DNA from 3 places in the Pantoea sp. BRR-3P genome. Region 2 is predicted to be linked to each of the others. Evidence: predicted binding sites of a transcription regulator. Region 2 holds the regulator's gene; each other region holds the start of a gene.
What was found. Region 2 encodes PhoB, which activates phosphate uptake and scavenging genes when phosphate is short. Its sites were predicted from a motif close to CTGTCATAAAACTGNCNNAT; they were not measured.

Region 1 (7,296 bases), 670 kb from region 2:
AAAAGCGGCGTGTTCTCCGGTTTATTCAAAACCCCGGCTTTCCGTCGCGGTGAGAGCGACGCGCTGGATCGCGCGGCCACTTGGCTGGATCGCATCGGCTTGCTGGATCTCGCCAACCGCCAGGCGGGCAACCTCGCTTATGGCCAGCAGCGTCGTCTGGAAATTGCGCGCTGCATGGTAACGCGTCCGGAAATTCTGATGCTGGATGAACCGGCTGCCGGGCTTAACCCGCGTGAAACCCACGAGTTGGATGAGCTGATCGCCGAGCTGCGCGGTGAGCACAAGGTTTCCGTACTGCTAATTGAACACGATATGAAGCTGGTGATGGGCATTTCTGACCGCATTTACGTAGTGAATCAGGGAACGCCGCTGGCCAACGGTACGCCGGAAGAAGTGCGTAACAATCCGGATGTGATCCGTGCTTATTTAGGTGAGGCGTAACATGGCAAACCCGATTTTAACCTTGCAGAATGTCAGCGCCCATTACGGCCCGATCCAGGCGCTGCACAACATTAATCTGCACATCAATCAGGGCGAAATCGTTACCCTGATCGGTGCCAACGGCGCGGGTAAAACCACGCTACTCGGCACCTTGTGCGGTGAACCGCGCGCCACCAGCGGCAACATCACCTTCGATGGCAAAGAGATTACCGACTGGCAAACGGCGAAAATCATGCGTGAAGCGATCGCCATCGTGCCGGAAGGGCGCCGGGTGTTTTCGCGTATGACGGTAGAAGAGAACCTGGCGATGGGCGGCTTCTTCGCTACGCGGCAGCAGTATCAGGAACGTATCGATCGCGTCTATCAGCTGTTTTCACGCCTGGCAGAACGTAAAGCACAGCGCGCGGGCACCATGTCCGGCGGTGAGCAGCAGATGCTGGCCATTGGCCGTGCGCTGATGAGCCAGCCGCGTTTGCTGCTGCTGGATGAACCGTCGCTGGGACTCGCCCCGATTATCATTCAGCAGATCTTTGACACCATTGAGCAACTGCGCAAAGAGGGCATGACCATCTTCCTCGTCGAGCAAAACGCCAATCAGGCGCTGAAGCTGGCGGATCGCGGTTATGTGCTGGAGAATGGCCACGTGGTGCTTGAAGACAGCGGCGAAGCGCTGCTATCCAATGAAGCGGTACGCAGCGCTTATTTAGGCGCGTAACCGCGGTTGCCCTCACCCTAACCCTCTCCCGCAGGCGGGAGAGGGAACCGATCGAGCTTGCATATGGCAACATCTCCCTCTCCCGCAGGTAGGAGAGGGAACCGATCGAGCTTGCATATGGCAACATCTCCCTCTCCCATGGGAGAGGGCCGGGATGAGGGCACCAGCACGCAGCAGTCCTAACCAAATCCCGCTGTCACATCCCCGTCATAAACCTGTTATTAATCCGTCATTTCCCCGTGTCATGTTACGTCGCGAACAAAAAAATGCGCGAATTCGCGCGTAGCTAACAGCACAGGAAAAACCTTATGTCCGCTTTTACGCTTCGTCCCCGCCTGATGAGTGTCGTGCTCGGTCTGGCGCTCAGCGGTAATACGCTGGCTGCAACTGAGATCCCTTTCTGGCACTCAATGGAAGGCGAGTTAGGCAAAGAAGTTGATTCTCTGGCACAACGTTTTAACCAGGCTCATCCAGAATATAAAATCGTCCCGACTTACAAAGGTAACTACGAGCAAAGCCTGGCAGCGGGCATCGCCGCGGTGCGCTCGGGTAAAGCGCCCGCACTGCTGCAGGTGTATGAAGTCGGTACCGCGACCATGATGGCATCGAAAGCGATTGTGCCGGTCAATGAAGTGTTTAAAAACGCTGGCGTGCAGATGGATCCGCAGCAGTTCGTACCAGCCGTTGCGGGTTACTACAGCGACAGCAAAGGCCAGCTGATTTCTCAGCCGTTCAACAGCTCCACGCCGGTGCTCTATTACAACAAAGACGCGTTCAAAAAAGCTGGCCTGAATCCGGATCAGCCACCGAAAACCTGGCAGGAGCTGGCAAAAGATGCCGAAGCGCTGCGTAAAGCGGGCCTGACCTGTGGTTACGCCAGCGGCTGGCAGGGTTGGATTCAGATTGAAAACTTCAGCGCCTGGCATGCGCTGCCGGTGGCCAGTAAAAATAACGGCTTTGACGGCACCGATGCGGTACTGGAATTCAATAAGCCCGTGCAGGTGCGCCACATCGAAATGCTGGAAGCGATGAACAAGAAGGGCGATTTCACCTACTTCGGTCGTAAGGATGAATCCACCGCCAAGTTTTACAACGGCGATTGCGGCATCACCACCGCCTCTTCCGGTTCGCTGGCCGACATCAAACACTACGCCAAATTTAACTTCGGCGTGGGCATGATGCCGTACGATGAAACCGTACCGAACGCCCCGCAGAACGCCATCATTGGTGGCGCGAGCCTGTGGGTGATGAAAGGCAAAGATGCCAACACCTACAAAGGCGCGGCGGAGTTTATGAAGTTCCTCGCACAGCCGGAAATCGCCGCTGAATGGCACCAGAAAACCGGTTATCTGCCGATCACCACCGCCGCCTATGAGCTGACTAAACAGCAGGGCTTCTACGACAAGAACCCAGGCGCAGACATCGCCACGCGTCAAATGCTGAACAAAGATCCGCTGCCGTTCACCAAAGGCATGCGTCTGGGCAATATGCCACAGATTCGTACCATCGTGGATGAAGAGCTGGAAGGCGTGTGGACCGGCAAACAGACACCACAAGCCGCGCTGGATAACGCGGTGAAACGCGGTAACGAATTGCTGCGCCGTTTTGAGCAGCAAGTGAAGTAACGCTGTTATCTCGGGGCCGACGTTTGGCGTTCGCCCCGATTTCTCTCTTTGATTGAGCCTGCTATGTCCTCATCGCGCCCCGTATTTCGCTCCCGTTTTCTGCCCTATTTGCTGGTGCTACCGCAGCTGGTGATTACGGCCATTTTCTTCCTGTGGCCCGCCGGTGAAGCTCTGTGGTATTCGCTGCAAAGCATTGATCCTTTTGGCATCTCCAGCACCTTCGTGGGTTTGGCGAACTTTAAGCGTCTGTTCAATGACGAATACTATCTGGCATCGTTCTGGACCACCATTGAGTTCAGTGCGCTGGTGACGATTTGCGGCATGACTTTTTCCCTGCTGCTGGCGGCGCTGGTGGATTACGTCATTCGCCTGCGTAAGCTGTATCAAACGTTGCTGCTGCTGCCGTACGCGGTCGCGCCGGTGGTTGCGGCAGTGCTGTGGATGTTCCTGTTCAATCCAGGGCTAGGGTTATTCAGCCATCTGCTGAACCAAATGGGCTACAACTGGAACTATGCGCAAAACAGCGGCCAGGCGATGTTCCTGATTGTACTGGCGTCGATCTGGCAGCAAATGAGCTACAACTTCCTGTTTTTCTTCGCGGCGTTACAGTCAATTCCCAAATCGCTGGTGGAAGCCGCTGCGATTGACGGTGCCGGTCCGGTGCGCCGCTTCTTCAATTTGTCGCTGCCGCTGATTACGCCGGTAAGTTTTTTCCTGCTGGTGGTGAATTTGGTTTACGCCTTCTTCGATACCTTCCCGGTGATCGATGCCGCAACCGGCGGCGGCCCGGTACAGGCGACCACTACGCTTATCTACAAAATCTACCGCGAAGGCTTCACCGGGCTGGATCTCTCCTCCTCCGCTGCGCAGTCGGTGGTGCTGATGCTGCTGGTGATTGGCCTGACTATCCTGCAATTCCGCTTTGTCGAGCGTAAGGTGCAATACCAATGATTGAGAATCGACGCGGGCTGGATATCTTCAGCCATACCTTGCTGGTGCTGGGCGTGCTGACCATTCTGTTCCCGCTTTATATCGCCTTTGTGGCGGCGACGCTGGATAACGAGGCGGTGTATCAGGTGCCAATGACGCTGGTACCGGGATCGCATCTGTGGGAGAACATCTCGCGCATCTGGACGCACGGCGTCAACGGCAATGGTCCGGCATTTGGCATGATGATGCTTAACAGCCTGCTGATGGCGCTCGGCATTACCGTCGGCAAAATCACCGTCTCAATGCTCTCCGCCTTCGCGCTGGTGTGGTTCCGTTTCCCGCTGCGCTCGTTGTTTTTCTGGCTGATTTTCATCACGCTGATGCTGCCGGTTGAAGTGCGTATTTTCCCGACGGTGGAAGTGATTTCGACGCTGAATATGCTCGACAGCTACAGCGGTTTGACGCTGCCGCTGATGGCGTCCGCTACCGCCACCTTCCTGTTCCGCCAGTTCTTTATGTCGCTGCCGGACGAGCTGATAGAGGCGGCGCGTATTGACGGCGCCAGCCCGATGCGCTTCTTCTGGGACATCGTGTTGCCGCTATCCAAAACCAATCTCGCCGCGCTGTTTGTGATCACCTTTATTTATGGTTGGAACCAGTATCTGTGGCCGCTGCTGATCATCAACGACGCCAGCCTCAGCACCGCGGTAGCGGGAGTGAAAAGCATGATCAACACCAGCGGTGGCCCAACGCAATGGAATGAAGTGATGGCGGCAATGTTATTAACCCTGATTCCACCGGTGGTGGTGGTACTTGTGATGCAACGTGCCTTTGTGCGTGGCCTGGTGGAGAGTGATAAATAAATGGCAGGCGTAACCCTTCAGACCGTTACCAAATCGTATGACGGCAAAAATCAGATCATTCAGCCACTGAATATCACCATCAACGATGGCGAATTTATGGTGATGGTGGGGCCTTCCGGCTGCGGCAAATCGACGCTGCTACGCATGGTGGCGGGGCTTGAACGCGTTACGTCTGGCGATATCTATATCGACGACAAACGCGTCACCAACATGGAGCCGAAAGATCGCGGCATCGCCATGGTGTTCCAGAACTACGCGCTCTATCCGCATATGACGGTGGGCGAAAACATGGCCTATGGCCTGAAAATTCGCGGCATGGGCAAAGTGCAGATCGCGCAGCGGGTGATGGACGCGGCGCGCAGCCTGGAGTTGGATCATCTGCTGCATCGCCGTCCGCGCGAGCTGTCGGGCGGACAACGTCAACGCGTGGCGATGGGCCGCGCCATCGTACGTGAACCGGCGGTGTTCCTGTTTGATGAGCCTTTATCGAATCTGGATGCGCGCCTGCGCGTGCAGATGCGTCTGGAGCTGCAACAGCTGCATCGCCGCTTGAAAACCACCAGCATCTATGTGACGCACGATCAGGTTGAGGCGATGACGCTGGCGCAGCGCGTGATGGTGATGAACAAAGGGGTGGTGGAGCAGGTGGGTACGCCGGTGGAAGTTTACGAACGTCCGGCCAGCCAGTTTGTTGCCTCCTTTATCGGCGCGCCGGCCATGAACCTGCTGCCGGGTCAAATCAACAGCGATGGCACGCGCTTTACGCTGGATGCACTTAACAGTTTGTTGCTGGGTGAGAGTAAAGCCAAATGGGCCAACCGCCCGCTAACGCTCGGCATTCGCCCGGAACATATTCAGCTCAGCAGTCGCGATGCCGGCGGTATTCCGCTGGTGGTCGAGACGCTGGAGATGCTCGGTGCCGATAATCTGGCGCATGGCCGCATTGGCAACGCGCGCATGGTGGTGCGTTTGCCGCACAGCGAACGTCCGCAGGCGGGCAGCACCTTATGGCTGCATCTGCCGTCAGATGCGTTACACTTCTTCGATTCAACCTATGGAAAGCGTCTGGAATGAGTCAACACAACTGGCCTTATCCGCACATTGTTGCGCATCGCGGGGGCGGTAAACTGGCCCCGGAAAATACCCTCGCGGCGATTGATGTCGGCGCGCAGCACGGTCATACCATGATCGAGTTTGATGCCAAGCTATCGGAAGATAAGCAAATTTTCCTGCTGCATGATGACACGCTCGATCGCACCAGCAATGGCTGGGGCGTGGCCGGCGATCTGTCGTGGCACAAGTTGTCACAGCTGGATGCCGGCGCTTGGTTTAGCCGTGATTATGAAGGCGAGCCGCTGGCGCTGCTGAGCGAAGTGGCAGAACGTTGCCGCCAGCATCAGATGATGGCGAACATCGAGATCAAACCGACCACCGGTAAAGACGTTGAAACCGGCCGCAACGTGGCGCTGGCCGCGCGTGAACTGTGGCAAGGACAAACGGCGCCGTTGCTATCCTCGTTCTCTTACGCGGCGCTGGAAGCGGCAATGCAGGCGGCACCAGAGCTGCCGCGTGGTTTGCTGCTGGATACGTGGCCTGACAACTGGCAGGCGCTCACTGCGGCACTGGATTGCGTGTCGATCCACCTTAATCACAAATTACTCGATGCCGAACGCACCGCGCAGCTGAAAGCGGCCGGTTTGCATATTCTGGTGTATACCGTGAATCAGCCCGCACGGGCGCGCGAGCTGCTGAGCTGGGGCGTCGACGCCATCTGCACCGATAGCATCGACATTATTGGTCCTGATTTCCGCTAGTTTTGCTGCTGTTTTTGGCCCGGCTGCGATTGAATCACCTGCTGCTGGGCACTGTTCCGCTGTTCCTGCACTTTGCGCTGCACGTCCTGGCTCTGCTGCTGTTGATCCTGCTGCAGCTTGCGCTTCTGCTGTTGCTGCTGATTCTGCATTTGCGACTGCATACGCTGCTGGCTCGGGTTGTAGCCGGGCTGATTCGGGTCGTTAGTGCTGTTCAAGGTATTCGCCATGCTGCTTAACGGCAGCAATGCTGCGATCATAATTAGCCATTTGTTTTTGTTCATGGTCTTCCTCCATCAATGCAGCCTGCTGCTGTGTGGTGTTATTGCCTGACTGGCAACAACGGCTACTTGTATAAGTTTATGCTATATCTCAAACACCTCTTCCAGGAGTGCGCCTAATTTAACTTTACTGCTACTCTTTTTACTGTGTTTGCAAACACTTGCATCAATTGATAACAAATGTAAATAACTTAAAAAGGGTGGTAGCAGGATGAGAATTAAGAGCAACCTACGTCAGCTCAGTTGGGCGTTGCTGATGAGTTTTACCGTCGTGCAGGGGGGACAAGCCGCGCCAGCCAATGCGCCGCCGGTCTCTTACGGCGTTGATAGCGATACCTTTCATCCGGTGAAAGCCAAACATGGCATGGTCGCATCGGTTGATGCGATGGCGACCGAAGTGGGTGTTGATATTCTCAGGCAGGGCGGTAACGCGGTAGATGCGGCAGTCGCGGTAGGCTTTGCGCTGGCGGTGACGCATCCGCAGGCCGGTAACCTTGGCGGTGGCGGCTTTATGCTGCTGCGTACCGCGTCCGGCCGCACCACCGCAATCGATTTCCGCGAAATGGCGCCGGCGCGAGCTTCGCGCGATATGTTCCTTGATAAGCAGGGCAATGCGGATAGTAAGTTATC
Region 2 (7,296 bases):
TGATCTCCAGCCGCGCATTATGATGGCCCAACGCGTGTTTCACGATCGCCAGCCCTAGCCCGCTACCGCCGGTGGCGCGCGAACGTGCTTTATCCACGCGATAGAAGCGTTCAGTCAGGCGCGGCAAGTGCTGCTCGCTGATGCCGGGGCCGTCATCGCACACCTTAAACTGCGCGCCTTGTTTGGTACGCAGCCAGCTGATGTCGATACGCGTCCCTTCCGGCGTGTGGTTCACCGCGTTATACACCAGGTTGGAAATGGCGCTGCGCAGTTGCTCATCATTGCCAAATACTTTGAGATGCGGATCGGTATGGAAATGGAGGGTATGACGTCCCTGACTCAACGTTTCTGCTTCACGCTGCAGCAGCAGCAGCATGCCCGGCACATCTACCGTCTCTTTCAGATCGATGGCCGGCGCCGCTTCAATACGCGATAAGGTCAGCAACTGTTTTACCAGGCTGTCCATGCGGCGCGTTTGCTCTTGCATGGTGTGCAGCGCTTTGCTGCGCGTGCGCTCGTTCATCACTGCGTCATCCATCATCTCCAGATAACCCTGCAACACGGTGAGCGGCGTGCGCAGTTCATGACTAACGTTGGCAAAGAAGTTACGTCGCGCGCCTTCCAGCTGGTGCATCTGGGTAACATCACGCGCCACCATCAGCCATTGCCCTTCACTGTAAGGCATCACGCGGAATTCCATATGATGCTGATTATTGAGGATCTGCGTCAGCGGCGCGTCAAAATTGCGCTGACGGATATAGCGGGAAAACTCGGGATAGCGCAGTAAGTTGAGGATGTTCTGCCCGTTATCCTCTGGCCAGCGCAAGCCCAGATGCTGCTGCGCCAGGCCATTACACCAGAAAATGGTGCCCTCTTCGGTGGTGAGCACCACGGCATCCGGCAGCGATTCTGCGCCGCTACGGAAACGTTTGATCAGGTTACCCAGCTCGCGCCGACGCCGGCGGTTACGCAGCTGCATCTGATACAAACCGTAAAACAGCGGTTCCCAGCTGCCGCGCCCGGCAGGCGGCGTCATGGAGCGATCAACCCACAGCCAGTGCGACAGGCGCATGAGATTCCTGAAGTGCCAAAACAACACGCCGGTGACGGCAATCAGTAGCAGCCACGGCAGATAACCGAACAACAGACCGAGCACCAGCGCAGGTAAACACACCAGCGCCAGCTCAATCAACAATCTCTTCCAGGAGAGTCGTTCCAGCACGGTAAAAACTCCGTTTAGTAGCGGGCAGAGAAACGATACCCTGTTCCGCGAACGGTTTGAACCATGCGATCGTGGCCGGTGAGCTCCAGCGCTTTGCGTAAACGGCGAATATGCACATCGACGGTACGATCTTCGACATACACATTGGTGCCCCAGACGTGGTTCAACAGCTGCTCGCGACTGTAGACGCGTTCCGGGTGGGTCATAAAGAAGTGCAGTAATTTATATTCGGTCGGTCCCATCTCCAGCGGCGTGGTTTCGGACATCACACGATGCGAGGAGGGATCGAGGCTTAAACCCTGCATCTCAATCACCTCTTCCACCGCCATCGGTGAAATTCGGCGCATGACCGCTTTGATACGCGCCATCAACTCTTTCGGCGAGAACGGCTTGGTGATGTAATCATCCGCGCCCACTTCCAGACCACGCACGCGATCTTCCTCTTCACCACGCGCCGTCAGCATCATCACCGGAATGTCGCGCGTCATCGCTTCGCGTTTCAAATGTTTAATAAATTGAATGCCACTGCCACCGGGCAACATCCAGTCCAGCAGAATTAAATCAGGCCAGGGTTCGATCAGCTTACCAATCGCGCTGTCATAATCTTCCGCCTCAATAGGCTGGTAATCATTCTGTTCCAGCACGAAACATAACATTTCACGGATGGGAGCTTCGTCTTCCACAACCAAAATGCGCTTAGCCATTGTAACTCCTGCTAGTGTGACACCGTGTCACTGGGATTTGCGGCGCCATTATGCGTCAGTTTTATGACACTTTTATGAAAACCCCGCCCCGTGATAAATAGATAAAAAACAGAAATGTGACAAGCAAAATCCCCTTTTTTCGTTTGCTACTGAAGCCGTTATACTTGCGCATTGTTTTTATTTAGCAGGAAGCATACATGCGCATCATTCACACCGCTGACTGGCATCTTGGCCAGTTCTTTTACAGTAAAAGTCGCGCCAGGGAACATCAGGCGTTTCTCGACTGGCTGCTGGATCAGATTGTGCAGCATCAGGTGGATGCGCTGATTATCGCCGGCGATCTGTTTGATACCGGTTCGCCGCCGAGCTATGCGCGTGAAATGTTTAACCGCTTTGTGGTGGCGCTGCAGCCCTGCTGCTGTCAGCTGGTGCTGCTGGCGGGCAATCACGATTCGGTTGCCACCCTGAATGAATCGCGCGAGCTGCTGGCCTGCCTGAATACCCAGGTGATCACCAGCGCCACACCGCAGGGCGAGCAGCAGGTGCTAACGCTGAAGCAGCGCGATGGCGCGCCGGGCGCGCTGCTGTGCGCCATTCCTTACCTGCGCCCGCGCGATATTCTGCGCAGCCAGGCCGGACAATCCGGGCGCGAGAAACAGCTTTCGCTGCTGGAAGCGATCGAGCAGCACTATCAGCAGTGCTTTGCCGCCGCCCAGGCGCAGCGCGAGGCGCTGACGAACAAACTGCCCATTATCGCCACCGGCCATCTCACCACCGTTGGCGTCACCAAAAGTGACTCGGTGCGCGACATCTATATCGGCACGCTGGATGCCTTCCCGGCGCAGGCGTTTCCACCGGCTGATTACATCGCGCTCGGCCACATTCATCGCGCACAGCGCATCGCTAACAGCGACCATATTCGCTACAGCGGCTCGCCGATTCCGCTCAGCTTTGACGAACTTGGGCGTGAAAAGAGCGTGTTTCTACTGGAGTTCAGCGCCACGCTTGATGCCGTTACGCCGTTGACCATTCCACTATTCCAGCCGATGCAGATGCTTAAAGGCTCAATGGCGGAGATCGAACATCAGCTGGCGCAGTTCAGCGAGCGTGCCAGCGAACATCCCACCTGGCTGGATATTGAGATCACTACGCAGGAATATCTCAGCGATTTGCAGCGCCGCATCGAAGCATTAACAGAAAATCTACCGGTTGAAGTGCTGCTGGTGCGCCGCAGCCGCGAACAGCGGCAGCGCAGCCTGGAACGTCTGGAAAACGAAACCCTGAGCGAATTAAAAGTCGAAGAGGTTTTTGCCCGCCGCCTGGCGCAGGAAGAGCAGCTGGATGCTGAGCAGGCCGAGCAGCTGACGCTGATGTTCCGCCGCCAGCTTGCAGCGCTGGAGAATCCATCCGCATGAAAATTTTGACGCTCCGATTTAAAAATCTCAATGCGCTGCGCGGCGAATGGTTTATCGACTTCCGTCGCGAGCCTTTCGCCAGCAACGGCCTGTTTGCCATTACCGGTGCCACCGGCGCGGGCAAAACGACGCTGCTTGATGCCATTTGCCTGGCACTTTATCACCAGACGCCGCGCCTTGGCGTGCTGTCGCAAACGCAGAATGAGCTGATCACCCGTGACACCGCCGAATGTCTGGCAGAAGTGGAATTCGAAATCAAAGGCGAAGCCTGGCGCGCCTTCTGGAGCCAAAACCGCGCGCGCGGGCTGGTTGACGGCAAATTGCAGGCGCCGCGCGTCGAGCTGGCCCGCGTCGCCGATAATCAAATCATCGCCGATAAAGTGGGCGACAAGTTAAAAGCGATCGAAACCTTATCAGGACTGGATTTTGCCCGCTTTACCCGCTCAATGATGCTGTCACAGGGCCAGTTTGCCGCCTTCCTCAATGCGAAACCTGGCGAACGCGCCGAGCTGCTGGAAGAGCTCACCGGCACCGAGATCTACGGACAAATTTCGATTCAAATCTACGAACGCTGGCGCAGCGCACGTGGCGAGCTGGAGACGCTGCGCGCCCGCGCGGGCGGCATGTTGCTGCTGGATGAAGCGCGACGGGCAGAACTGACGCAGCAGCTGGCGGAGCTGAGCGCTCAGGAAAAAACGTTAAGCGAACAGCTAATACAGGCCCAGCAGCAGCAGCAGTGGCTGACGCAGTCACAGCAGCTGGCGCAGGAACAGCAGCAGGCCGAACAGGCGCTGCTGAGCGCACAGCAGGCATGGCAGCAGGCCGATAGCGATCGTCAGCGCCTGGCGCGCGCGGAACCGGCGGAAAAGCTGCGCGATAAACTCCAGCAGCGCGAACGGCTGCAAGCCGATCGGCAAGCTCTGGAACAACACTCACAGCAGTTGCAGAGCCAGCAGCAGCAAGCCAAAGCGACGCTAGAGCAGAGCGAGAATCACTATCAGGCAGCACAACAGGCGCGTGAGCAAGCGCTACAACAGCAGCAGCAGCTGGAAACGCTGCTCACCGAGCAGGTCATTCCGCTCGATCACAACATCGCGCATACGGCGCAACAACTTGAGGAACAGCAGCGGCTGCATGCCCAGCAGCAACTGACACTGCAAAACAGCCAAAGCGCGCTCACCCTGCAACAGCAGGTGAGTGAACGTTTACAGCAGCAGCTGGCGCAGCAGCAGGAATATCGTAGCCGCGAAGCGGCGGTGGCCCATTGGGGCGCAGAAATAACCCGCTGGCAGGCCGACATTGCCCGGTTGACCGAACGCGAACAGGCGCTGACACAGCTGGCTCAAAAACAGCTGCAGCAGCGCAGCCAGCTTGAACAGCTGCAACAGGCGCAGGCACAGCGCGAGCAGGCCGCGCAGCCTCTGCAACAGGCTGAAGCACAGGCCGCACTGCAACAGCTGCAAGCAGAGCAAGTACTGACTTCGCTTGAGAATGAGCTCAGCAGCTCGCAGCTGCGGACCGCCCTTGCCCAGCATCAAAAACAGCGTCCAGCGCGCCAACAGCTCACTCTGCTCGCCGCTCAGTGGCAATCGCTACAACCGCAACGCTTACAGCGTCAGCAGAAATTAGCCCAGCTGCAGCAACAGCATCAGCAAGCAGAGCAGGCGTTGCAGGAGCTGCGCGAGGATTATAAGCGGGAACATCAGGCGCTGCTTGATGTGCGCAGAATCTGCGAGCTGGAGCGCACCATTGCGCAGCTGGCCGAGGAACGTGCAAAGTTGCAGCCAGATCAGCCCTGCCCGCTGTGTGGCTCATGTCAGCATCCGGCGATTGCGCAATATCAGCAGCTTGAACCTGGCGCAAATCAGCAGCGTCTAAACGCGCTGGAAACACGCGTGGCGCAGCTAAAAGAATCCGGTACGGCCAAAGGCGAGCAGCAGAAACTGTCACTGCAACAGCAGCAGGCATTGCAGCAGGAAATCAGCGAATACGATCGGCAGATTGCGACGGCAGCCACTCAGTGGCAAGCGCTGTGTGGTGAGCTGGCACTTACCTGCACGCTGGAGCAGCAGGCCGAATTTGCTCAATGGCAGCAGCAGCAGGATGCACAGGAACTGACTCAACAGCAGCAGCTTCAGGCGCGGGAAGACGCGGTGCGCGCCGCACAGCAGGCGAAGGATGCGCATCTGCAACAGCAGCAGCAGTGGCAACAGCACCAAAACCAGCAGCTATTGGCGCAGCAGCAGATCGCCAATATCCAGCACGTGCTGGAAGAACATAGCCAGCATGAAAGCAGCGAACGCCATGCGCATCAGCAGCTGGTGCAGCAGCTGTCACACCAGGTAGAGCAGCATCAGCTCAGCCTGCCAGAGCCGACCGCGCGCGATAGCTGGCTCGACGCACTACAGCAGCGCTGGAGGAAATGGCAGGATAGTGAGCGGTTGCTAGCTGAATTGCAGCCACAGCGGGCAAAAGCCGAGAGCGAACGCAGCAACCTGCAACAGAATCTGGAACGTGAACAGCGGCGCAGCGCTGAGCTACAGCAAACGCTCAGCGCCTTGCAGCAACAACAGCAGCAATTGCAGCAGCAACGTCAGCAGCTGTTTGGCGAGCAATCAGTGGCGACAGCGCGTCAGCAGCAGCATGCCGCCCTCCAACAGTGTGAACAGGTGCTGGCGCAGCAGTTGCAGCAATGGCAACAGGCGCAAAGCGCGCTGCACGGCCTGAAGGGGCAGTGTGAGCAAATTGCCGCGCAGCAGCAGACGTTGCATGATCGCGTAGCCGCGGCTGAAGCCGCCCTGCAGGCGGCGCTACAGCAGAGTGATTTTGCTGATGAAGCCGCGCTGCGTGCCGCACTGCTGGAGGAAAGCGAGGTGCAGCAGCTGCGTCAGCGGCTGCAAACGCTTGAGCAGCAGCGTCAGCAGCAGTTCACGCTACACGAGCAGCTCACCCTGCGACAAGCCGCACATCAGCAGCAGCGTCCGGCGGATCTCCGCGATGACACCGCCGCCAACATCCAGCAGCAGCTGGAACAGCTGCGTATTGCGCTGCGCGACAATGCCCGTCAGCAGGGTGAAGCGCAGCAGCAATTGCAGAGCGATGCCGAACAGCGTCAACAGCAGCAGGCGCTGCTGGCACACATCGCCGCCGGGGAAGTGGAGCTTGCACAGCTTGGTCGCCTGAACGATCTGGTCGGCTCGGCTAAAGGCGATAAATTCCGCCGTTTCGCGCAGGGGTTGACGCTTGATCACCTGGTATGGCTGGCGAACCGGCAGCTGGATCGTTTGCATGGTCGCTACCTGCTGCAACGCCGCATCAGCGAGGAGCTGGAGTTGCAAGTGGTGGATACCTGGCAGGCGGATGCTACGCGCGATACGCGCACGCTATCGGGTGGTGAGAGTTTCCTGGTAAGTCTGGCGCTGGCGCTGGCGTTATCCGATTTGGTCAGCCATAAAACGCGTATCGAATCGCTGTTCCTCGATGAGGGCTTCGGCACGCTGGATGCCGAGACGCTGGATACCGCGCTGGATGCGCTCGACGCGTTAAACGCCAGCGGTAAAACCATCGGCGTGATTAGCCATGTTGAAGCGATGAAAGAGCGCATTCCCGTGCAGATTAGAGTGCGCAAGATGAACGGATTGGGTTACAGCAAGCTGGAGCTGCCGGGCGAGTAAACCAGGTCGTCATAAATGGCGACCTTACGAAGGGTGCGCATTGCTGCGCACCTGGTTTTTACCTTACGGTCGCCAACTTATAGCGCGGGCCGACCAGTAAACCGCCCTGCTCGTTTTGCGCTAACAGGCGAGCGCTGGTAACGCCGGCAATGGTATGGGCTTTATCCGAGACATTGCTGGAAATCTGCTTGATGGCTGCCGACACCAGCATGCCGATAAGGCCGCCGTTGTTATTGTTGTTGTCTTCCGCATCGCTGGCGGTGGCAACGCCCTGCCAAATC
Region 3 (7,296 bases), 1.6 Mb from region 2:
CACCGGTTTATCCGAGGCGCTCTCAATCGCTTCGTAGAACAGTTTGGTCAAACTGCCGACGGTGTGCAGCGCCAGCGCGAGGAAGCCGGGAATGGCGCCAATGCCGAATGCCATAACAAACATCACCGCCCACGCCAGCTCCGGCATGGTGCGCAGGAAGGCGACAAAGGCGCGGATCGCGATGCGCAGGCTGCGCGGCGTTTGCGTATTATCGGCGGCGAAAAACGCCAGCACGGCGGCAATGCCTACCGCCACGATGGTGGACGACAGCGCCAGCTGTAAGGTTTCCCAGATCAGCGGCAGCTGGAAGTGCAGACGGTAGCCCCAATAGGCCAGCGAACCTTCGGTTTTGCCATCGGCAAACAGCAACGGCAGGTGCAGCACCGGCAGGGTTGCGCCGATGTAATCAAAGAAGTGTGGCAACGATTGCCAGACGGTGAGCAGATTGAATTCCGCCATCTTGCCCGCGGCCAGATAGAGCGCCAGCAACAGCAGCGACCACAGCAGCGAGTCGCGCTTTTGCTGACGGCGGATGCGTTGGTAGTAGTGTTCGAAATCGGTCAAGAGGGGATTCCTGTGTAACCCGGTCGCCATGAATGGCGACCCTACAATGTAGGGTGCGCATTAATGCGCACCGTTTTATCGCTTACCCGCGCGAACCCTTCATCAAATCACGCTTCATATCGATAATGTTCTGATAATCCGCCACGGTTGCCGGGCCGATGTGCTGGGTTCCGCCCACCGCTTTAACAAAGCAGCCGTGATCGTCTTTATCCAGTTTCTTGATGGTGGCCACCACCTTCGCTTTGAAATCAGCGGGCAGGTTGTTGCTCACCAGAATGGGGCCGTTCGGGATCAGCGGTGACTGCCAGATAATGCGGATCTGCTTCATCAGGTCCGGGTGATCCATACGAATCAGGCGACCAAACGCGCCGGAGGTATAGCCGCTTTCACGGTCGCCAATCAGCGATGTCCAGGTTACCGCGCCATCAAACTGGCCGTTGAGCACGCCGAGAATGTCCTGCTCGTGGCCGCCGGAGAAGGTGACGCTGGAGAAGGTGTTGTTGTACTTATCATCAACCGTGCCGCCAAACTCTTTCTTGAATGCCTGATTCGGCATCAGGAAGCCTGAGGTGGAATCGGGATCGGCCATGCCGAACGATTTGCCCTTCAGGTCTTCCAGTTTTTTGTACGGGCTGTCGGCTTTGACGATCACCACCGAGTGATAACCCTGTGAACCGTCTTTGTCATCCACCACAATGCCGACTATATCTACCGCTTTCGGGTTCTGCAGGTAAACCGAGGCGTAAGAAGCAGGCGACATGCTCAGCACCAGATCAATCTTGTTGCCCAGCAGGCCCTGAATCACGCCGGAGTAATCTGAGGAGTTGCGCAGTTTGGTATCGACCTGCAGCTCCTTGTCGAAGAAATCTTTCACACACTGGTTATCGCCAATCTGCTGTGTGGCGTTCTGGCCGCCGAGAATACCGAGGTTCAGTTCTTTTGGTGCATCCGCTGCGTTAACGCCAAAAGCCATCGCCATAGTCAGTAAAGCTAAAGAGGTCAGTTTCATTGGTGGTTGTTCTCTTGCCGTGGAAGTTAGTGGAGCTGGTTAATTTCGTCGCCGTACAGCTCATGCATCAGGCCGTCGGTCAACTGGGAAGGATGTCCATCAAACAGCACTTTGCCGCGCTGAATGCCGATAACACGCGTGCAGTAGCTTTGCACCAGTTCGATTGAGTGCAGGTTGACCATCACGCTGATGCCCTGCTCGCTCACCTGGCGCAGCACGTCCATGATGCGTTTGGTATTTTTCGGATCGAGTGACGCTACCGGCTCATCCGCCAGCAGGATGCGCGGGTTCTGCATCAGCGCCCGGCAAATCGCCACGCGTTGCATCTGGCCGCCGGAGAGGTTTTCTGCACGCTGTAGCGCCTGCGGCAGCATGTTCATCCACTGCAGCAGTTCAATGGCGCGAGCGCGGTCGGTTTCGGAAAAGACTTTGAAGAACGATTTCAGCGTTGAGGTCTGGCTTAAACGGCCGAGCAGCACATTGGTGATCACATCAAGGCGCGGCACCAGACAGAAATCCTGGAAAATCATGCCGCATTCGCTGCGCCATTCACGCATCTGGCGGCTGTTCAGCGTCACCACATCGCGATCCACTTCGCCCTGACGATTGCTGAGAATCGCGCCCTGTGAGGCGCTGATGGTGCCGTTCAACATATGCAGCAGCGTCGATTTGCCTGCGCCTGAGCGACCAATCACGGCCACCAGCTCGCCCGCATGCAGATCGAAGCTGACGTTATCCAGCACCTTGTTAGCGCCGTACGCTTTACACAATCCTTGCACCGACAGCACCTTGTTGCCCTGCCCGGTGATGGGCGGGAACGGATTGTCGACGACGGTTTTCAGTAATGCCTGTGCCATGATGCACTCCATCTCTTCTGAGTGGTTGATTGCCCGCTATTACGGGCAAATCGCATGAAAGCTTGATGACAGTAAAGTGATTAAACGGTGACAGCGTGGTACGGACGCGAAAAATGCACATTGGCCCGTCGTAGGGTCGCCATTTATGGCGACCTGCCGCGTCGGTGTGTATTAGGTCGCCATAAATGGCGCCCCTACAAAATCACGTGCCCGGTGTCGTAGGGTCGCCATTTATGGCGACCTGGTGCGGCGGTGTGTATTACGGTCAATCAGCCAACAATTGCCGCAAATGCTCAAGCGTATCGCGCAATTCACCATCGTTATTCAGCGCATAGCAGTGTGCCGGCAGCGGTTCGGCCGCACGCGCCAGACGTTTTGCGATCTCAACGTCTGACTCCCGCCCGCGCTGCCGCAGCCGCTTCGCCAGCACTTCCGGCGACACCTGCAACACCAGCGGCAGCAGCTGCGTACCATAGTGCTGCTGCACTATCGGCAGATGCAGGCGCGAACCGTTGACCAGCACGTTAAGACCGCGCGCCAGCCACAGATCGATCTCCTCGCCCAGCCCATAATGCAGACCGTGCGCCTGCCAGCTCACGGCAAACAGCCCCAGCGCTTCACGTCGCCGGAACTCCGCCTCGCTCAGCGCCACATGATTCTCGCCGCCGGCATCGGCTGCGCGCGTGATGTAGCGATGGGCGATCAACAGATTATCCGGCGGTGCCTCACGCAGCGCGTTCAGCAGGCTATCTTTGCCCGCGCCCGAAGGTCCGGTCAGCCAGATGAGGCGCGCCATCAGAACACCAACTTGCCTTGCGACCAGACGTGGCGAATGTGTGAATGGCCATGATCGGTATGCGCCAGTACTAAATCGGCGCGCAGCCCTTCGGCGATGCGCCCGCGATCGTGCAGGCCAATCGCCTGCGCCGGATTACACGTCACCAGCGCCGCCGCCTGCGGCAGCGTCAGCGTATTGCGTTCATCGGCGACCAAACGGAACACCGCGTCGAGCAAACTGGCGGGATAGTAGTCGGAGGAGAGAATATCCAGCAGGCCGTGGCTGGCGAGTTCCGCCGCCGCTACATTGCCGGAGTGCGATCCGCCGCGCACGATATTCGGTGCGCCCATCAACACCTGCATGCCACATTCACGCGAGGCGCGCGCTGCTTCCCGCGTGGTGGGAAATTCGGCGATGGCGCTGCCAACATCGTGTGACTCAGCCACATGCGCCGCGGTGGCGTCATCGTGGCTGGCCAGCGGAATGCCGCGCGAACGACACAAACTGGAGATGGCATTGCGGTTCGGCGTCGAGAACTCAGCGGCCAGCGCCAGCTGTTCGCGTTCAAACTGATCCATCTGCGCGTCGTTGAGCTGATATTTGCCCTGATAATAGGTGCGATACATCTCCAGCGAGGCGTACTGACGCTGGCCCGGCGAGTGATCCATCAGCGACACCAGCGACAGCTCCGGCGTGTTCATCAGCGCCTCAAACAGCGGCAGCGTGGTGTTGTGCGGCAGCTCGCAGCGCAGATGCAAATGGTGATCGGCGCGGTTAATCCCTTTGCGATTGCTGTCCTGAATCGCGTCGATCATCTTTGTCAGATTATCCAGACGATGGCCGCCATCGCGCACGTCGCCAACGCCAATCGCATCCAGCACCGTGGTAATGCCGCTGGCGACCATCAGCGCATCGTGGCTGCTCATTGCCGAGTGCGCGGGCCAATCGACTTTCGGTCGCGGCGTGAAGAATTTATCGAGATTGTCCGTGTGCAACTCTACCAGGCCCGGCAGCAGAAAGGCGTTTTCGCCATCCAGCGCGCCCGCCAGCTGGCTACGACTGTCGCTGAAACTGGCAATGCGCCCGTCGCGGATCTCCAGCGATCCGGCCACCACTTCCTGCTCCAGCACCAGCCGGACGTTGTTAATAATCATGCTTCTGCTCCTGTGTTCACTGGCTGCATGACGTGCAGGCGATCGGCGACGCGTGCACGCACCGCTTCGTCATGGAAAATACCGACAATGGCGGCACCGCGGGCGCGCGCCTGTTCAATCAGTTCCACCACCGCGGCGCTGTTGGCGCTATCCAGCGAGGCGGTCGGCTCATCCAGCAGCAGCACCGGATAGTCGGCGATAAAACCGCGCGCGATGTTGACGCGCTGCTGTTCGCCACCGGAAAAAGTGGACGGCGCCAGTGACCACAAACGCTCCGGCACGTTGAGGCGCGTCAGCAGCTCTTTGGCGCGCTTTTCGCAGAAGGCACGCTCGGTGCCGCGCTCCAGCAGCGGCTGCATGACGATCTCCAGCGTCGGCACGCGTGGAATAACGCGCAGAAACTGGCTGACCCAGCCGATGGTATGGCAGCGAATCGCCAGAATCTGGCGCGCGGGGGCATTAGCCATGTCGATCCATTCGCCCTGATGTTGCAGCCAGATATGCCCGCTGTTGGCCTGATAGTTGCCGTATAGCGCGCGCAGCAGCGTGGATTTTCCGCTGCCCGAACGGCCATGTAACACCACGCATTCGCCGCCGCTGACTTCCAGATTGGCATCCTGCAACACCGGCAGCGCGGCGCTGCTCTGGTTGTGCAGCACAAAAGTTTTGCTGAGTTGCTCTACGCGCAATAAAGGTTGCATGTTGATGTCCTGATGTTGGTTGGTCGCCATAAATGGCGACCCTACAAGGCGTTACGGTTACATTTGGATATCGTGAGTTCGCCATAAATGGCGCCCTTACCTCTGGCACGTCGCTGTCTGATGGTCGCCATAAATGGCGACCCAACATATGGCACGTCGTAGGGTCGCCATTTATGGCGACCTTATTCATGACCGCGTCGTGGTTAACTCAACACCGACGAAACCAATAGTTGGGTATACGGATGATGCGGATCGTCCAGCACGCGATCCGTCAGCCCGCTCTCCACCACGCGGCCCTGCTTCATCACCAGCAGACGATGCGCCAGCAAACGCGCCACGCCGAGATCGTGCGTCACAATCACCACCGCCAGATTCAGCTCGCGCACCAGCGTGCGCAGCAGATCCAGCAGGCGCGCCTGCACCGACACATCTAAACCACCGGTCGGCTCATCCATAAACACCAGCGTCGGCTGCGTCACCAGGTTGCGCGCAATCTGCAAGCGCTGCTGCATACCGCCGGAGAAAGTGGTGGGCAGATCGTCGATGCGGTTGGCGGGGATTTCGACATCCTGCAGCCAGCGCATCGCCTCTTTACGGATATCGCCATAGTGGCGATTGCCCACCGCCATCAGGCGTTCACCGATGTTGCCGCCCGCCGTCACCTGCGGACGCAAACCATCCAGCGGATGCTGATGCACCACGCCCCATTCGGTGCGCAGCAGGCGGCGGCGATCGCTCTCGCTCAGCTGATAAAGATCCTGCGCACGGTAAAGAATATTGCCCTGCTGCGGGGCTAACCGCGCCGACAGGCTGCGCAGCAGCGTGGTTTTGCCCGAACCGGATTCCCCGACAATGCCTAACACTTCGCCAGGATAGAGCTCAAAACTCACCTCTTCAAACCCTTTGCCTGGCGCATAAAGGTGCGTCAGATTGTTGACCGCAAGCAGCGGCTGTTCACTGTGCATGCTGTTGTTCCTGCTGCTGGTGGCAAAAATCGGTATCGGAGCAGACAAACATGCGCGTACCGGCGTCATCCATCACCACCTCGTCGAGGTAGCTGTGGCGCGAACCGCACAGCGCGCAGGGTTCATCCCACTGCTGCACGCTGAACGGGTGATCGTCGAAGTCGAGGCTTTCCACTTTGGTAAACGGCGGCAGCGCATAGATGCGTTTTTCACGTCCGGCACCAAACAGCTGCAGCGCCGGCATCATGTGCATCTTCGGGTTGTCGAATTTGGGGATCGGTGACGGATCCATCACGTAGCGATCGTTGACCTTCACCGGGTAGGCATAGGTGGTGGCGATGTGGCCGTAGCGGGCAATATCTTCATACAGTTTCACCTGCATGATGCCGTACTCCTCCAGCGCGTGCATGGTGCGGGTTTCGGTCTCGCGCGGCTCAATAAAACGCAGCGGTTCCGGGATTGGCACCTGGAAAATCAGGATCTGATCCTCTTCCAGCGGCGTTTCGGGAATGCGGTGCCGCGTCTGAATCAGCGTGGCATCAACCGTACGTTCGGTGGTTGCCGCGCCGCTGACGCGCTCAAAGAAGCGACGAATCGATACCGCGTTGGTGGTGTCATCGGCGCCCTGATCGATCACCTTCAGCACATCGGCATCGCCAATGATGCTGGCGGTGATCTGAATGCCGCCGGTGCCCCAGCCATACGGCATCGGCATTTCGCGTCCGGCAAACGGCACCTGATAACCGGGAATCGCTACTGCTTTTAATATTGCGCGGCGGATGGTGCGTTTGGTTTGTTCATCCAGATAACCGTTGTTGTAGCCGGTTAACTCACTCATGATTCTGCTCCTGATGCTGTTGGCGCAGCCGTTTCAGCAGCTCAAGCTCCGCCTGGAAATCGACGTAGTGCGGCAGTTTCAAGTGCGAGACAAAGCCCGCCGCTTCCACGTTGTCGGCATGCGACAGCACAAACTCTTCGTCCTGCGCTGGACCGGCAATCCGTTCGTTATACTCCGGTGCCTGCAGCGCACGATCCACCAGCGCCATCGCCATCGCTTTGCGCTCGGAGCGACCAAACACCAAGCCGTAACCGCGCGTGAAGTGCGGCGCGCTGGCGGTTTCAGTAGTAAAGCCGTTCACCATTTCGCATTCGGTCAGCAGGATTTCGCCGATCTCGATGTCAAAATCCAGCTCTTCCGGGCAGATCGAGACGCTGAGATAACCGGTACGAATTTCGCCGGCGAACGGATGGTTACGGCCGTAGCCACG

Region 1: the regulator PhoB is predicted to act here: its motif matches at 1,361-1,380, upstream of ugpB (sn-glycerol-3-phosphate ABC transporter substrate-binding protein UgpB).
Region 3: the regulator PhoB is predicted to act here: its motif matches at 2,483-2,502, upstream of phnC (phosphonate ABC transporter ATP-binding protein).

The regions. Positions count from the first base shown of each region.
Region 1 is NZ_CP155066.1:3,716,297-3,723,592, reverse strand. It holds gene livG (high-affinity branched-chain amino acid ABC transporter ATP-binding protein LivG) at 1-441, shown strand, start outside; gene livF (high-affinity branched-chain amino acid ABC transporter ATP-binding protein LivF) at 443-1,156, shown strand; gene ugpB (sn-glycerol-3-phosphate ABC transporter substrate-binding protein UgpB) at 1,465-2,781, shown strand; gene ugpA (sn-glycerol-3-phosphate ABC transporter permease UgpA) at 2,845-3,732, shown strand; gene ugpE (sn-glycerol-3-phosphate ABC transporter permease UgpE) at 3,729-4,574, shown strand; gene AAGR08_RS17220 (sn-glycerol-3-phosphate import ATP-binding protein UgpC) at 4,575-5,648, shown strand; gene ugpQ (glycerophosphodiester phosphodiesterase) at 5,645-6,388, shown strand; gene AAGR08_RS17210 (DUF2756 domain-containing protein) at 6,385-6,669, opposite strand; gene ggt (gamma-glutamyltransferase) at 6,878-7,296, shown strand, end outside.
Region 2 is NZ_CP155066.1:3,050,084-3,057,379, forward strand. It holds gene phoR (phosphate regulon sensor histidine kinase PhoR) at 1-1,222, opposite strand, end outside; gene phoB (phosphate response regulator transcription factor PhoB) at 1,237-1,926, opposite strand; gene sbcD (exonuclease subunit SbcD) at 2,124-3,341, shown strand; gene AAGR08_RS14255 (AAA family ATPase) at 3,338-7,015, shown strand; gene AAGR08_RS14260 (DUF799 domain-containing protein) at 7,074-7,296, opposite strand, start outside.
Region 3 is NZ_CP155066.1:1,446,004-1,453,299, reverse strand. It holds gene phnE (phosphonate ABC transporter, permease protein PhnE) at 1-564, opposite strand, end outside; gene phnD (phosphonate ABC transporter substrate-binding protein) at 647-1,573, opposite strand; gene phnC (phosphonate ABC transporter ATP-binding protein) at 1,600-2,430, opposite strand; gene phnN (ribose 1,5-bisphosphokinase) at 2,696-3,226, opposite strand; gene phnM (alpha-D-ribose 1-methylphosphonate 5-triphosphate diphosphatase) at 3,226-4,362, opposite strand; gene phnL (phosphonate C-P lyase system protein PhnL) at 4,359-5,063, opposite strand; gene phnK (phosphonate C-P lyase system protein PhnK) at 5,267-6,028, opposite strand; gene AAGR08_RS06595 (alpha-D-ribose 1-methylphosphonate 5-phosphate C-P-lyase PhnJ) at 6,018-6,866, opposite strand; gene AAGR08_RS06590 (carbon-phosphorus lyase complex subunit PhnI) at 6,859-7,296, opposite strand, start outside.